3 regions of the Amycolatopsis sp. cg9 genome follow, and region 3 is predicted to be linked to each of the others. Evidence: riboswitches for the same ligand, from Rfam matches in the RefSeq annotation. Region 3 holds a riboswitch; each other region holds the start of a gene.

Region 1 (4,627 bases), 580 kb from region 3:
GGTCCGCCTGGATGCCCGCACCACCGCCGGAGTCCGAGCCGGCGATGGTGAGGGCGGTCCGGGGTGTCACGGCTGCACCACGGGCAGGTAGACCTTGTTCCCCGCGTCCGAGAACTCCGCCGACTTCTCCGCCATGCCGGCCTCGATGGCCTCCACAGTGGACAGACCGTGCTCCTCGGCGTACTTGCGGACGTCCTGCGTGATCCGCATCGAGCAGAACTTCGGCCCGCACATCGAGCAGAAGTGCGCGGTCTTGGCCGGCTCGGCGGGCAGCGTCTCGTCGTGGAACGACCGCGCGGTGTCCGGGTCGAGCGAGAGGTTGAACTGGTCGTTCCAGCGGAACTCGAAGCGGGCCTTCGACAGCTCGTCGTCCCACTCCTGCGCGTACTGGTGGCCCTTGGCGAGGTCCGCGGCGTGCGCGGCGATCTTGTACGTGATCACGCCGGTCTTGACGTCGTCGCGGTTCGGCAACCCGAGGTGCTCCTTCGGCGTGACGTAGCACAGCATCGCCGTGCCGTACCAGCCGATCTGGGCCGCGCCGATGGCCGACGTGATGTGGTCGTACCCGGGCGCGATGTCCGTCGCGAGTGGACCGAGGGTGTAGAACGGCGCTTCGCCGCAGAGCTTCTCTTCGAGCTCGACGTTCTCCTTGATCTTGTGCATCGGCACGTGGCCGGGGCCTTCGATCATCACCTGCACGTCGTGCGAGCGCGCGATGTGCGTCAGCTCGCCGAGGGTTTCCAGCTCGGCGAACTGGGCGCGGTCGTTGGCGTCCGCGATCGAGCCGGGGCGCAGGCCGTCGCCGAGGGAGAACGTGACGTCGTACTGGCGCAGGAGCTCGCAGAGTTCCTCGAAGTGCGTGTACAGGAAGGATTCCTGGTGGTGCGCGAGGCACCACGCGGCCATGATCGACCCGCCGCGGCTGACGATCCCCGTGACGCGCCGGGCGGTCAGCGGGATGTAGCGCAGCAGCACGCCGGCGTGCACGGTGACGTAGTCCACACCCTGCTCGCACTGCTCGACGATGGTGTCGCGGTACACCTCCCACGACAGCTTTTCCGGCTCCCCGTTGACCTTTTCGAGCGCCTGGTAGATCGGCACGGTGCCGACCGGGACCGGCGAGTTGCGGATGATCCACTCGCGCGTCTCGTGGATCCGCTTGCCGGTGGACAGGTCCATGATCGTGTCGGCGCCCCAGCGGGTCGCCCACACCATCTTGTCGACCTCTTCCTCGACCGACGACCAGACGGCCGAGTTGCCCATGTTGGCGTTGATCTTCACCAGGAAGTTCTTGCCGATGACCATCGGTTCGGACTCGGGGTGCTTGCGGTTGACCGGGATCACCGCGCGGCCGCCGGCGACCTCGGCCCGCACGAACTCCGGGTCGACGCGCTCGCGGGCGGCGATGTACTCCATTTCCCTGGTCACGACGCCCTGTTTCGCCCACCCGAGCTGGGTGTTGTGCTCGCGGCCGTCGGCCCAGCCGGCGCGCAGCCGGTGCAGTCCACTGTGGACGTCGATCGAGGCTTCGGGGTCGGTGTACGGGCCCGAAGTGTCGTAGACGTCGAAGTGTTCGCCGTTGGAGAGGTCGATCCGGCGGGCCGGAACCCGGAGTCCGGACTCGGTCTGGTGGTACACCTTGCGGGACCCGGTGATCGGCCCCGTCGTGACGTTCAGCGCAGCATTGTTTTCCAGCGTCGTCAACGACTTTCACTCCCTACGCCGGCATTACCCGGTCAGGTTCATGCGGTCGGTGACGCCGGGAGAAACCCCAGTCACCCTCTCAGCCCGCCATGGCGCGAGCTCCCGCGTTGGTGTTGTGCCCCCGACCATGCCACGCCGGGTCGGGATACTCAAGTCCGGTCACCTCACCCGACCAACTCGGCGGGGGTCGCGTACACGTCGACCATGGCTCCGTTGCGCAGCACGGTGATCGGGAGCGCGGTGCCGATCACTTCCGCGAACAGCTGCCGCTGGATGCCCTGGGCGTCGGAGACGCGGGTGCGCCCGACGGTGAGCACGAGGTCGCCCGCCCGGAGGCCGGCCCGGTCCGCGGGCCCGTCGGAGACGACTTCGTGCACCCGCAGCCCGGCGCGCTGCCCGGTGCGCTCGGCGACGTCGTCCGGCAGCGGCGCGGGCACGCCGACGACGCCGAGGTAGGCGCGCCGCACCCGGCCTTCGACGACGAGCGTGTCGATGATCCGGCGGGTCGTCGCGTTGATCGGCACCGCGAGCCCGAGCCCGAAGCCGGCGACGGCGGTGTTGACCCCGACGACCCGGCCGGTGGAGTCGGCGAGCGCGCCGCCGCTGTTGCCGGGGTTGAGCGCGGCGTCGGTCTGGATGACGTCCTCGACGAACCGGGTGGTGCGCCCGTGCCGCACCGGCAGCGCCCGCCCGAGCGCGCTGACGACCCCGGCGGTGACGGTCCCGGAAAACCCGAGCGGGTTCCCGACGGCGACCACGAGCTGCCCGACGACCAGCCGGTCGGCGTCCCCGAGCGCCGCGGCCGGCGGCGTCTCCCCGCGCGCCCGCAGGACGGCGAGGTCGGACAGCGGATCGGCGCCGACGACGTCGAAGGGCACCTCGCTGCCGTCGGCGAAGGTGGCGGCCCCACGCCGGTGGTCGCTGACGACGTGGGCGTTGGTGAGCAGGTGGCCGTCGTCGGCGAAGACGACCGCCGACCCGCTGCCGCGCGCGAGCTGGACCCCGGCGACGTGCGGGGTGACGGTCTTCGCGACCGTGCTCACCGTGCGCGAGTAGGCGTCCATCGCGTCGTCCATGGGGCACCTCGATTACACCGTTGCAGGTACTACAAGTGTGCGCCCGGTTCGGCGGGAAGTCCGTTCGCTGCTGGTGAACCTCGGCTTTCGAGGGCGACGGTGATGCCGAAGCCGACCAGCAGCCCGCCCGAGGTGCGCTCGAGCCACTTCTTGACGTCGACCGCGATCCAGGCCGCGACGCAGACCAGCAGCGCGCCGGTGCCCGCGTGCGCCGGGACGAACTGCGGCAGGAACGACAGCGCGAACACGCCCGCCTTCGGGTTGCCGATGTTCGTGACGAGACCGGAGCGGAAGCTCGCGCCGGGCCGGATTTCCTTCTCCTCGCCGGAACTCCGGAAGAACAGGGCCTTGATCCCCAGGCGGATCAGGAAGAGCGCGCCCGCGAAGCGCAGGATATCTTACGCCGCTTGGGAAGCGGCGAGCAACGCCGTCAACCCGAACACCGCCGCGAGTCCCCAGAACGCGATGCCGGCTTCGATGCCGGCGATGGTCGCGAACGCGGTGCGCTTCGAGCCGCGGGCCGACTGCTTGATCAGCATGACCGTGGCGGGCCCGGGGACCATCGCGATGAGGAACGCGGCGGGGATGAACGCGAGCAGGTTCGGCATCGCCCGATGCGTGCGCGAACCGGACACGGTGGGCAAGCGGGTTACCGGACCAGTGACGGTCAGTGGTTCACCGGATCGGACCATGCGCCGGTGAAGATTCGGCGGCAGACTCCCAAAGCGCTTCTGTAACGGTGCAGAAGCGATCTTCTGTGGGGTTGATATGCGCAAACTCATGTTCGGCGCCCTCGCCGGGCTGCTGGTCACCGGCCTGATCCCGGCGACCGCGGTGGCCCAGGGAGAGGCTCCCGGCGCCCCGGGCGCCCATCCGAGCTGGCTGCCCGCGAACAAGACCGGTTTCGGGACCGCCCACGACCGCTCGTCCAACGTCTGGTTCACGCTCCAAGGCGGCCAGCTGTCCGAGGTCTACTACCCGGACCTGTCGACACCGAGCGTCCGGTCGATGAACTTCGTCGTCACCGATGGCCGCAGCTTCGCCGACATCGACCACTCGGCGAAGTCCCAGCAGGTCCGGCGGACCGACGACGACAGCCTGACCTACGAGCAGACCATCACCGACGACCAGCACCGCTGGCGCCTGCGCAAGACCTACGTCACCGACCCGGCCGCCACGACCGTGCTGGTGGACGTCGACTTCCAGTCGCTCACCGGGCGGCCGTACCAGCTCTACGCGGTCGCCGACCCGGACCTGACCAACGACGGCTCCGACGACTCGGCCGCGCGCAAGGGTGACACCCTCACCGCGCAGGACGCGACGAACGCCGCCGCGCTGGTCGCGAAGCCCGCCTTCACGAAGACCAGCGTCGGCTACGCGGGCTCGTCCGACGGGAACACGCAGCTCACCAAGACCTTCAAGCTGAACACCTACGACACCGCCGCCAAGGGCAACGTCCTGCTGACCGGGCAGACGAACGCCGACGGCGTCCGGAACCGGCACGTCACCCTCGCGCTCGGCATGGGCGCGAAGGCCGCCGACGCGCTCGGCAGCGCGCAGGCGTCGCAGCGACGCGGCGTCCGCGACATCACGCGCGCGTACGACCGCGGCTGGGCGCAGTACCTGCGGGGGATCAGCAAGCCGCCGTCGTCGCTGAAGACCGACGCCGAACGCGACCTCTACAAAGCGTCGATGCTGACCCTCGCCGCGAGCGAGGACAAGCACCACCCGGGCGCCTTCATCGCGTCGCCGAGCATGCCGTGGCGGTTCGGGAACAACGACCCGGAGTGGTCGCCGTCCGGCACCTACCACCTGGTCTGGCCGCGCGACCTCTACCAGATCGCGAC
Region 2 (4,627 bases), 590 kb from region 3:
GGCGTCGAGGGCCCGCCGACGCACGTCCGCGGCGGCGCGACCCCGGTCGCCGGCTCCTAGCCCGGAGCGCCCCAATGTGGCGTTCGGTGCGTCAGACGCACCCAATGTGGCGTTCGGTGCGCTGGACGCAACCAACGCCACATTGGGGCGCTTGGGGCGGGGGGTCAGCCGGCGAGGATCTCCGCGAACATCGCCGGGTCGGCGTTGCCGCCGGAGACGAGGACGACCGTCTTGCCGGCCGGCAGCTCGCCGGCGTGGAAGAGGTACGCCGCCGTCGTCACCGCGCCGCTGGGCTCGGCGACCAGGCGGGCCTTGCGGGCCAGGACGCGCACGGCCTCGCGGATCTCGTCCTCGGTGACCGTGACCATCTGGTCCACTACTTCCCGCAGGTGCGCGAAGGTCAGTTCGGACGGCTGTGAGCGCAGGCCGTCGGCGATCGTGCGGGCGCGGTCGGCCTGCGGCCACCGGACCAGCTCGCCGCGCTGGAGGCTGTCGGCGGCGTCCGCGGCCAGCGCCGGCTCGACGCCGATCACCCGCGCCCGCGGGCAGCGGGCCTTGATCGCGGTGCCGACGCCGGCCGCCAGCCCGCCGCCGCTGATGGGGACCAGGACGACGTCGACCGCCGGCAGGTCTTCGGCGATCTCCAAGCCCGCGGTGCCCTGCCCGGCGATGATGGCCGCGTCGTCGAAGGGCGGGACGAGGGTCAGCCCGCGTTCGGCAGCCAGTTCACGCGCTTTCGCCTCGTGCTCGCCGATCGGCACCTCGATCACCTCGGCGCCGTACGCGCGGGTGGCCTCGACCTTGATCCGCGGCGCGACGTCCGGCACGACGATCACCGCGGGCACGCCGTACCGCTGCGCCGCGTACGCGACCGCCTGCGCGTGGTTGCCGCTCGAGTAGGCGATGACACCTCGTTCGCGCGCGGCGTCGTCGAGCGAGCCGATCGCGTTGAACGCGCCGCGCACCTTGAACGCGCCGATCGGTTGCAGGCTCTCGGGTTTGAGCCACAGGGTGCCGCGGGGATCCCACGTCTGGACCAACAGGGGCGTGCGCACGGCGACACCTTCGACGCGCTTCGCGGCGGCCTCGATGTCGGAGATCGTCACCAGTTCCATGTGCCGAGTATGTCAAGAAATCGTTCGGTTTGGAGTGTCTATTGTGGACAGACGGAGTGGTCCTCCTCACGCCGCGGCAACGAGGGGAGTTCCTCGCGCGCCTTAACCGTTGGACAAGGGGAGAAGACGGACTACCGGATCGGGATCATGACAAAGGAGAACTCAGCGGCTTCCGAAGAAAAGACGGAGGAGAAGTCGGGCCTTCGCATCGCCCAGGTGGCGGCGGCGGCGCTCGCGGCGGTGACCGCGGCGCTGCTGGGCTCGACGCTCGGCGTGGCGGGCACGGTGGTCGGCGCGGGCGTGGCGAGCGTGGTGTCGACGGTCGGCGGCGAGCTGTACTTGCGCTCGCTGCAACGCACGCGCGAAGCGGCGCTCAAGGCCCGCGTGCTGGCGACGTCGGGGATCCGGCGGCGCGGGGCGGTCGAACCCGAAGAGCTGCCGCTCACCGAACAACCCACGGTCCAGCTGCCGAAACCCGAGGAGGCCGGACCCTCGCGGCTGCGGAAACTGCGCTGGCCGTTGATCATCGGCACCAGCGTGGCGGCGTTCGCGGTGGCGATCCTGGCGATCGTCGGCTTCGAGTCGGCGACGGGCACCCAGATCGGCGGCGGCACGGGCACGAGCATCGGCAAGATCTTCGGCGGCGGCGGTCACCCCGACACAACCCCGTCGACGACGCCCACGACCCCGACGGACACCCAGGTCTCCCCGACGGAGACGACCACGACCCCGTCGGACACGTCGACGGCCCCGACGACCTCGTCGGAGACCCCGACCACCACGCCGAGCACGTCGACGCAGCAGCCGTCGACCTCGGCCCCGGCCACCACCACCCCGCCCACCAGCCAAGGCGCGGCGACCACCCCGACCCCGTAACGCCGCTGAAGGCCACCACCATGGGCACCAGGTGCCGTGATGGTGGCCTTCAGCGCATCCGGCTCAGACCAGGTGGGAGCGGAGCGCGCGGGCCGCCTCGGCCGGGTCCTCGGCCTCCGTGATGGCCCGGACGACGACGATGCGGGACGCGCCGGCGTCCAGCACCGAAGGCAGGCGGTCGCCGTCGATGCCGCCGATCGCGAACCACGGCCGTTCCGGGGCCCAGCCGGCCACCGCGCGCACCAGGTCGAGGCCCGGTGCGTCGCGGCCCGGCTTGGTCGGCGTCGGCCAGCACGGGCCGGTGCAGAAGTAGTCCACCCCGGGCTCCGCCGCGGCCGACAGCGCCTGGTCGAGGGAGTGCGTCGAGCGGCCGATCACGACGTCGTCGCCGAGGATGCGGCGGGCCAGCGGGACCGGGATGTCGTCCTGGCCGAGGTGGAGCACATCCGCGCCGACCGCCAGTGCCACGTCCGCCCGGTCGTTCACCGACAGCAGCGCCCCGTGGCGGGCGCACGCCTCGGCCAGCACCTCCAGCGCCGCGATTTCGGCAGCGGCCTCCAGCGGCGCGCCGCCGGTCTTGTCGCGCAGCTGGATCACGTCGACACCGCCGGCCAGCGCCGCGTCGGCGAACGAAGCCAGGTCGCCGCGGGAGGTGCGGGCATCCGTGCACAGGTACAGGCGCGCCGCGTCGAGGCGGGCGCGGATCTTGTCACCGGAGAGGGCGGGCATAGCGGCGACCGTACCGCGCGAGTTAGGGTGAGGGAGTCCGCACGGGAGCCCGAGGCACGGGCTGAGAGGGAGCTGCCGCTCCGACCGTGGAACCTGATCCGGGTCATGCCGGCGCAGGGAGCGTGATCCCATGACGAACCTGGCAGTGGTGGGCGGCGGCGTGATCGGCCTGTCCGCGGCGTGGCGGGCCGCGAAGGCGGGCCACGACGTCACCGTGCACGATCCCGAGCCCGCCCGCGGCGGCGCGTCCTGGCTGGCCGGGGGCATGCTGGCCCCGGTCACCGAGGCCTGGCCCGGCGAAGAAGACGTGCTCAGCCTCGGCGAAGCTTCGCTGGAACGCTGGCCCGGCTTCGCGAGCGACCTCGCGCGGGAAGGCGTCGACCCGGGCCTCGCCGGGCACGGGACGCTCGTCGTCGCGTTCGACAGCGCCGACGCCGGGCACCTCGACATCCTCGCCGGCTACCTGCACTCGATCGGCCGCGCCGCCGAACGCTTGACCGCACGGGAGACCAAGCGGCTCGAACCCGGCGTCGGGTCCGTCCGAAGTGGACTCCACGTGCCCGGCGACCTGGCCGTGGACAACCGGAAACTGCTCAACGCGCTGTACGCGGCCTGCGTCAACCACGACGTCCGGTTCGTGCGCGAGCGCGTCGAAACGCTGCCGGACGCCGAAGCCGTCGTGCTCGCCGCGGGCGCCTGGACCGGGCGGCTGCACCCGCAGCTGGCCGGGGCCGTCCGGCCGCTCAAGGGCGAGATCCTGCGGCTGAAGCCGCGTCGCGGCTGCCTGCCACCGCCCGCGCACACCGTGCGGGCCGTCGTCGAGGGCCGGCCGATCTACCTCGTCCCGCGCGGCGAGCAGGAGCTCGTCCTCGGCGCCACGCAGTACGAGGCGGGCTTCGACCGGGCCGTCACCGCGCGCGGCGTGCGCGAGCTGCTCGAAGGCGCCGAACGCGTCTTCCCCGCGATCACCGAGTACGAGCTGGCCGAGACCGCCGCCGGGCTGCGGGCCGCGAGCCGGGACGTGCTGCCCTACATCGGTGTGCTGGACGACGGCGTCTTCGCCGCGACCGGGCACCACCGCAACGGCCTGCTGATGGCCCCCGTGACCGCGGCCGCCGTGGTCGCCTGGCTCGAGGGGGAGGAGCCACCCGAAGGCGTCGAGGCGGCTTCGCCCGTCCGGCTGCACCAGAAGGAGCACGTGTGATGGAGATCAAGCTCAACGGCGAGTGGACGGAGTTCCCGGACGGCGCGACCGTCGCCGACGTCCTCGACGCGTCCGGCGGACAGCGGCCCGGGATCGCCGTGGCGGTCGACGGCGTCGTCGTCCGCCGCGCCGACTGGGCGGCCACCACCGTGCCCAAGGGCGCGGGCGTGGACGTGCTCACCGCGGTCCAGGGAGGCTGAAGTGGACGAAGAACCGCTGGTCATCGGCACCGCCAAGCTGTCGTCCCGGCTGATCATCGGCACCGGCGGCGCGGCCAACCTCGCCGTGCTCGAACGCGCACTGGTCGCCTCCGGCACCGAGCTGACCACCGTCGCCATGCGCCGCGCCGACGCCGAAGGCGGTTCCGGTGTCCTCGAACTGCTCAAGCGGCTCGGCATCGGGCTGCTGCCGAACACCGCGGGCTGCCGCACGGCCGCCGAAGCGGTGCTCACCGCGCAGCTCGCGCGGGAAGCCCTCGGTACCGACCTGATCAAGCTCGAGGTGCACGCCGACGACCGCACGCTGCTCCCGGACCCGATCGAAACCCTCGACGCGGCCGAACGGCTGACCGCCGACGGGTTCACCGTGTTCGCCTACACGAACGACGACCCGGTGCTCGCGCTGCGCCTGGAAGAGGCGGGCTGCGCCGCGGTGATGCCGCTGGGCGCGCCGATCGGCACCGGGCTCGGCATCCGGAATCCGC
Region 3 (4,627 bases):
CGTCGGCCGGGTTGCGCCACACGCGCAGGACCGCGCCCTCCTGCCGGACCTGCCCGGCGTCGAGCACCGCGACCCGGTCGGCGAGCGTGAACGCCTCTTCCTGATCGTGCGTCACCAAGAGCGCCGTTATCTTGCTGCGCCGCAACAAATCCGCGAGGTCGATGGCCAGCTGCTCGCGCAACCCGGCGTCCAACCCGGACAGCGGCTCGTCGAGCAGCAGCAGCCGCGGCTTCGGCGCGAGCGCCCGAGCCAGCGCGACCCGCTGGGCCTGACCGCCGGAAAGCTCGGTAACGCGCCGCTTTTCGAAGCCGGTCAGGCCGACCAGCGCCAGCAGTTCGGCGACCCGCGGTGCCCACTGCGCGCGGGGAACGCCGTGCATGCGCAGGCCGAAAGCGATGTTCGCGGCGACGTCGCGGTGACCGAAGAGCTGGCCGTCCTGGAACACCAGCCCGAACCCGCGCTTGTGCACCGGCACCGCGCCGAGGTCCTCGCCGTCCCAGCTCACCGAGCCGCGCGCGCCCGGTTCGAGCCCGGTGATCGCGCGCAGCAGCGTCGACTTCCCCGACCCCGACGGGCCGAGCAGCGCCAGCACCTCGCCGTCGGCGATGTCCAGCCGGGCGTCGCGCACCGCGGCGAACGATCCGTAGTGGACGGTCAGGTCCCGCACCGACAGCGCCATCAGAACTCCCCCACCCGGCCGCGTCCGAGCCGGTCGATCAGCGCGACCGCCAGCACCGTCACGAGCATCAGCAGCGCGCACGCGGCGTACGCCATCTGGTTGTTGAGCTCCCCCGGCCGTCCCATCAGCGACGCGATCGCGACCGGCAGCGTCGGCGCCGTCGGCCGGGCGAGGAAGCTGGTCGCGCCGAACTCGCCGAGCGCCACGACGAAGCCGAACCCGGCGGCGGCGACCAGCGGCCGCAGCGCCAGCGGCAGGTCGATCTCGCGCCACACCCGCAGCGGGCTCGCGCCGAGCGTCGACGCGGCCTGCCGCAGCCGGACGTCGACCGAGCGCAGCACCGGCAGCACCATCCGCACGATCAGCGGCGTGATCACCAGCGCCTGGGCCAGCGGGACGAGGTAGGGCGACGTCCGCAGGTCGCCAGGCAGCGCGTCGAGCGTGACCAGGTAGCCGAAGCCGACGGTCACCGCGGACACGCCCAGCGGCAGCATCAGGACGGCGTCCATCGTCTCGCCGAGGCCGCGCGCGGACTTCGCGGGTGAGCGCCGCAGCGCCACCAGCACCACGGACGCGAGCACGCCGACCACGGTCGCGAGCAGCGTCGCGTCGATCGCGACCTTCAGCGAGTTCACCGCGGCGTCCCAGCCGGACACCTGCAGCGCGCCCTTCTCCCCGGTGCCACTCAGCGCGCGGTAGCCCGCGAGGCTCCAGCCGTCCTCAGTGGACACCGACTCGGCGAGCAGCGCGACGATCGGCGTCAGCAGCAGCGCCAGGACGACACCCGCGGCGCCGACGCCCCACCACTCGCCGCCACGCGGCCGCCGTGCGCCGCCGGAACCGGTTTTGGCCCCCTCCTTGCGCCGCCGGGCCAGCCCGCCGAGCACCAGCGCGGCGACCACGGCCGCGAACTGGATCAGGGAAAGCGCCGCCGCGCCCGAAAGGTCCAGGAGGTCGACCGTGCGCAGGTAGATCTCGGTCTCGAGCGTCCGGTACTTCGCGCCGCCGAGGATCAGCACGACCCCGAAACTGGTGGCGCAGAAAAGGAAAACCACGGCCGCGGCGGACGTGACCGCCGGGGCCAGCGCGGGCAGCGTCACCGAGCGGAAGGCCCGCCACGGGGACGCGCCGAGCGCGCGGGCGGCGTCGGTCGTCCGCGAATCCAGCCGCGCCCACAGCCCGGCGACCGTGCGCGCGACGACGGCGACGTTGAAGAAGGCGTTGGCGAGCACGATCGGCAGCACGCCGCCGTCCGGCCAGAGCGCGCGGAACGCCAGCCCGACGACGACGGTCGGCAGCACGAACGGCACCAGCACCAGCGTCCGCGCCAGGCCGACGCCGGGCAGCTTCACCCGGGCCAGCAGGAACGCCACCGGGAGCCCGGCCACCACCGCCACCAGCGTCGACGCGGCCGCGCTCGCGACGGTGAACCCGGCCAGCTGCCAGGTCCGCGCGTCGCCGAGGACGACGTCGAGGCCGCCCGCGGCGAACCCGCGCCCGACGATCGCCAGCACCGGCCAGGCGAAGAAGACCACCAGGAAGCCGATCGGGGCCAGCCCCAGCAACGCCAGGCCGAGCCCCCGAGCCTGCCTTGGCGGGGCTACGACTGCACGAGCGTGCGCCATTCGCCGATCCACTTCTCCCGGCCGGCCTGCACCTGGTCCGCCGTCAGCGTCTGCGGCTTCTGCGGCAGCGGCGCGACCTGCGCCCAGCCCGCGGGCAGGTCGACGCCCTGGCGCGCCGGGTAGACGTACATGTTGGCCGCGACGGTCGCCTGGAACTGCTGCGACAGCAGGAAGTCGACGACCTTGCGCGCGCTCTCGGTCTGCTTGCCGCCGGCGAGCACGCCGGCGTACTCGACCTGCCGGTAGCAGGTGTCGAGCAGCGCCTTGGTGCGCGGCTTCCCGTCGTCCCCGACCTCGGCGGCGGGCGAAGACGCATACGACACGACGATCGGCCGCGGTCCCTTGCCGGAGGAGCCGGAGAACTCCTTGGTGTAGGCCTCTTCCCAGCCGCTGACGACCTTGAGGCCGTTGGCCTTCAGCTTCGTCCAGTAGTCCTGCCAACCGGCCTCGCCGTACTTCGCGATGGTGCCGAGGAGGAAGGCGAGCCCGGGCGACGCCGTGGCCGGGTCCTCGGCGACGAGGAGGTCCTTGTACTTCGGGTCGGCCAGGTCGTCGTAGCTGGCCGGCGCCGGGATCCCCTTGGTGGCGAAGTAGTTCGCGTCGACGTTGACGCAGACGTCCCCGACGTCGACGGCGGACAACCGGTGCTCGGGATCGACGGCGTACCGCTGCGGCCCGCGGTCGGCCTCCGGGCTGGTGTAGGGCTCGAAGACGCCTTCCTTGAGCGCGCGCGAAGCGAAGGTCGAGTCGACGCCGTACGCGACGTCGCCGACCGGGTTGGCCTTGGTGAGCACGAGCTTGTTGGTCAGCGATCCGGCGTCGCCCTGCTTGAGCACGGAGATCTTGATGCCCGACTGCTTCTGGAAGGCGTCGAGCACCTCCTGCGGCGCCAGGAAGGAGTCGTGCGTCACGAGGGTGACGGTGGGCGTCTGCTGCGTGCCACCGTCGCCGTCCGACAGCGAGCACCCCGCGGCGACGACGCTGACGACGGCGATGGCCGTCGCCGCGCGAACAGCCCTGCGTTTCATCTACCCCTCCTGCACTTCGCCGGACGAGGAGGGAAGCCCTCCCTTCGCCGGCATGATCCGGTCAGGTGCGAACGGTCGCGGGGTGACCCGCCTCTCAGCCCGGCTGACCGGACTCCCGTGGCAACCGTGCAGCGTAGTCCAGGACGGACGACCATGGAGACATGACGGAAATCTTGAGCGACTCCGAGGCCGACGGACGACTGGGCGCGAGCTGGACCAGGTCGGGTGCGGTGATCTCCCGCGAGGTGGAACTCGCCTCGTTCCCCCAGGCGATCGAGGTGGTCGACCGGGTGGCGGTGCTGGCCGAGGCGGCCGACCACCACCCGGACATCGACATCCGCTGGCGCACCCTGACGTTCCGGCTCTCCACCCATTCGGCGGGCGGCCTGACGGCGAAGGACTTCTCGCTGGCTTCACAGATCGACTCGGTGCTGTCATCGCTGTGATCTCGGTTACGCTGAGTGCACTTTTTCGCGGTTTCGACGTCTCTCGGTAAACGACTTTTGCTAGGAGAGACGGGTCATGACGCAGGCGATCGTGGTCGGCACAGCAGCATTCGCAACGATGGTGGCAGCAGCAGGCGGCGTCCTCTGGTTCACCGCCCGGGGCCGCCGTCACCCGGATGCCGGTGAGTTCGATCACAGCCGCTAACGAAGGGCATGATCAGCGCGCTGAGCAGGGCGGAAGCATCGATTTCGACCCTGGGAAACGCCATGAACAGCACCGCCGCCCTCACCCCCGCGCAGCGCGCCTGGATCAACGCCCTCGCCCCCGCGGTGGTGCTGATCGCGATTGCCCTGATGGGCCTGCTCGGCTGAGTACGTTCGCGCCGTCGCTCTGATCATCGGAGCGACGGCGTCTTTCATCCGACCCGGATCTGGTCCGGCGCTGGGAACGCGGCCGGGGGCTCGTCTTCGACGGTCCAGTACTCGAGGCAGGAAAGCCGGCCTTCGTCGACGAACACGATGAGCCCGCCATCCGGCACGTCGGCTTCGACCGCAGCCCGCTCCGTGATTTCGGCCGTCGGCGTGGCGTCGTCGACCACGAGGCAGACGGTCGGGCACCCGCAGCCGCAGCTCCCGCTCACCTGCGCGGTGGCGGCTTGCACTCGCAGTTCGACCGCGCCGGGGAAGTCACCGGCGAGTAGGACGTCGAGGACCGCGCGCTCGTCCGGGGTCAGCGAACGATTCAAGTGTCCTCCATCTACTCATCAGCCTTCGTGGAATTGCCACGAACTTAGTACTTGGGCCATTCGCTCACGCCCAGTAATCTCGTGGATGTGGATCGTGAGGGGA

What was found. A riboswitch is a leader RNA that binds a small molecule or an ion and turns the genes downstream of it on or off. The one in region 3 is predicted to bind thiamine pyrophosphate.
Region 1: it holds a riboswitch for thiamine pyrophosphate, as region 3 does, so the genes downstream of both, thiC (phosphomethylpyrimidine synthase ThiC) here and AB5J73_RS05050 (thiamine ABC transporter substrate binding subunit) in region 3, are expected to answer to the same signal.
Region 2: it holds a riboswitch for thiamine pyrophosphate, as region 3 does, so the genes downstream of both, thiO (glycine oxidase ThiO) here and AB5J73_RS05050 (thiamine ABC transporter substrate binding subunit) in region 3, are expected to answer to the same signal.

What each region holds. Positions count from the first base shown of each region.
Region 1 covers NZ_CP166850.1:1,727,460-1,732,086, reverse strand. Annotated here, with positions in the region: gene thiD (bifunctional hydroxymethylpyrimidine kinase/phosphomethylpyrimidine kinase) at 1-70, opposite strand, end outside; gene thiC (phosphomethylpyrimidine synthase ThiC) at 67-1,704, opposite strand; TPP riboswitch at 1,698-1,820, opposite strand; gene AB5J73_RS07875 (S1C family serine protease) at 1,869-2,780, opposite strand; partial or broken gene AB5J73_RS07870 (LysE family translocator) at 2,810-3,343, opposite strand; gene AB5J73_RS07865 (glycoside hydrolase family 15 protein) at 3,549-4,627, shown strand, end outside.
Region 2 covers NZ_CP166850.1:1,740,746-1,745,372, reverse strand. Annotated here, with positions in the region: gene AB5J73_RS07965 (MFS transporter) at 1-60, shown strand, start outside; gene AB5J73_RS07960 (threonine/serine dehydratase) at 165-1,115, opposite strand; gene AB5J73_RS07955 (hypothetical protein) at 1,263-1,991, shown strand; gene thiE (thiamine phosphate synthase) at 2,055-2,720, opposite strand; TPP riboswitch at 2,752-2,857, shown strand; gene thiO (glycine oxidase ThiO) at 2,851-3,924, shown strand; gene thiS (sulfur carrier protein ThiS) at 3,924-4,124, shown strand; gene AB5J73_RS07935 (thiazole synthase) at 4,126-4,627, shown strand, end outside.
Region 3 covers NZ_CP166850.1:1,151,293-1,155,919, forward strand. Annotated here, with positions in the region: gene AB5J73_RS05040 (ABC transporter ATP-binding protein) at 1-679, opposite strand, end outside; gene AB5J73_RS05045 (ABC transporter permease) at 679-2,304, opposite strand; gene AB5J73_RS05050 (thiamine ABC transporter substrate binding subunit) at 2,280-3,332, opposite strand; TPP riboswitch at 3,354-3,461, opposite strand; gene AB5J73_RS05055 (4a-hydroxytetrahydrobiopterin dehydratase) at 3,494-3,778, shown strand; gene AB5J73_RS05060 (hypothetical protein) at 3,855-3,983, shown strand; gene AB5J73_RS05065 (hypothetical protein) at 3,992-4,150, shown strand; gene AB5J73_RS05070 (hypothetical protein) at 4,195-4,524, opposite strand.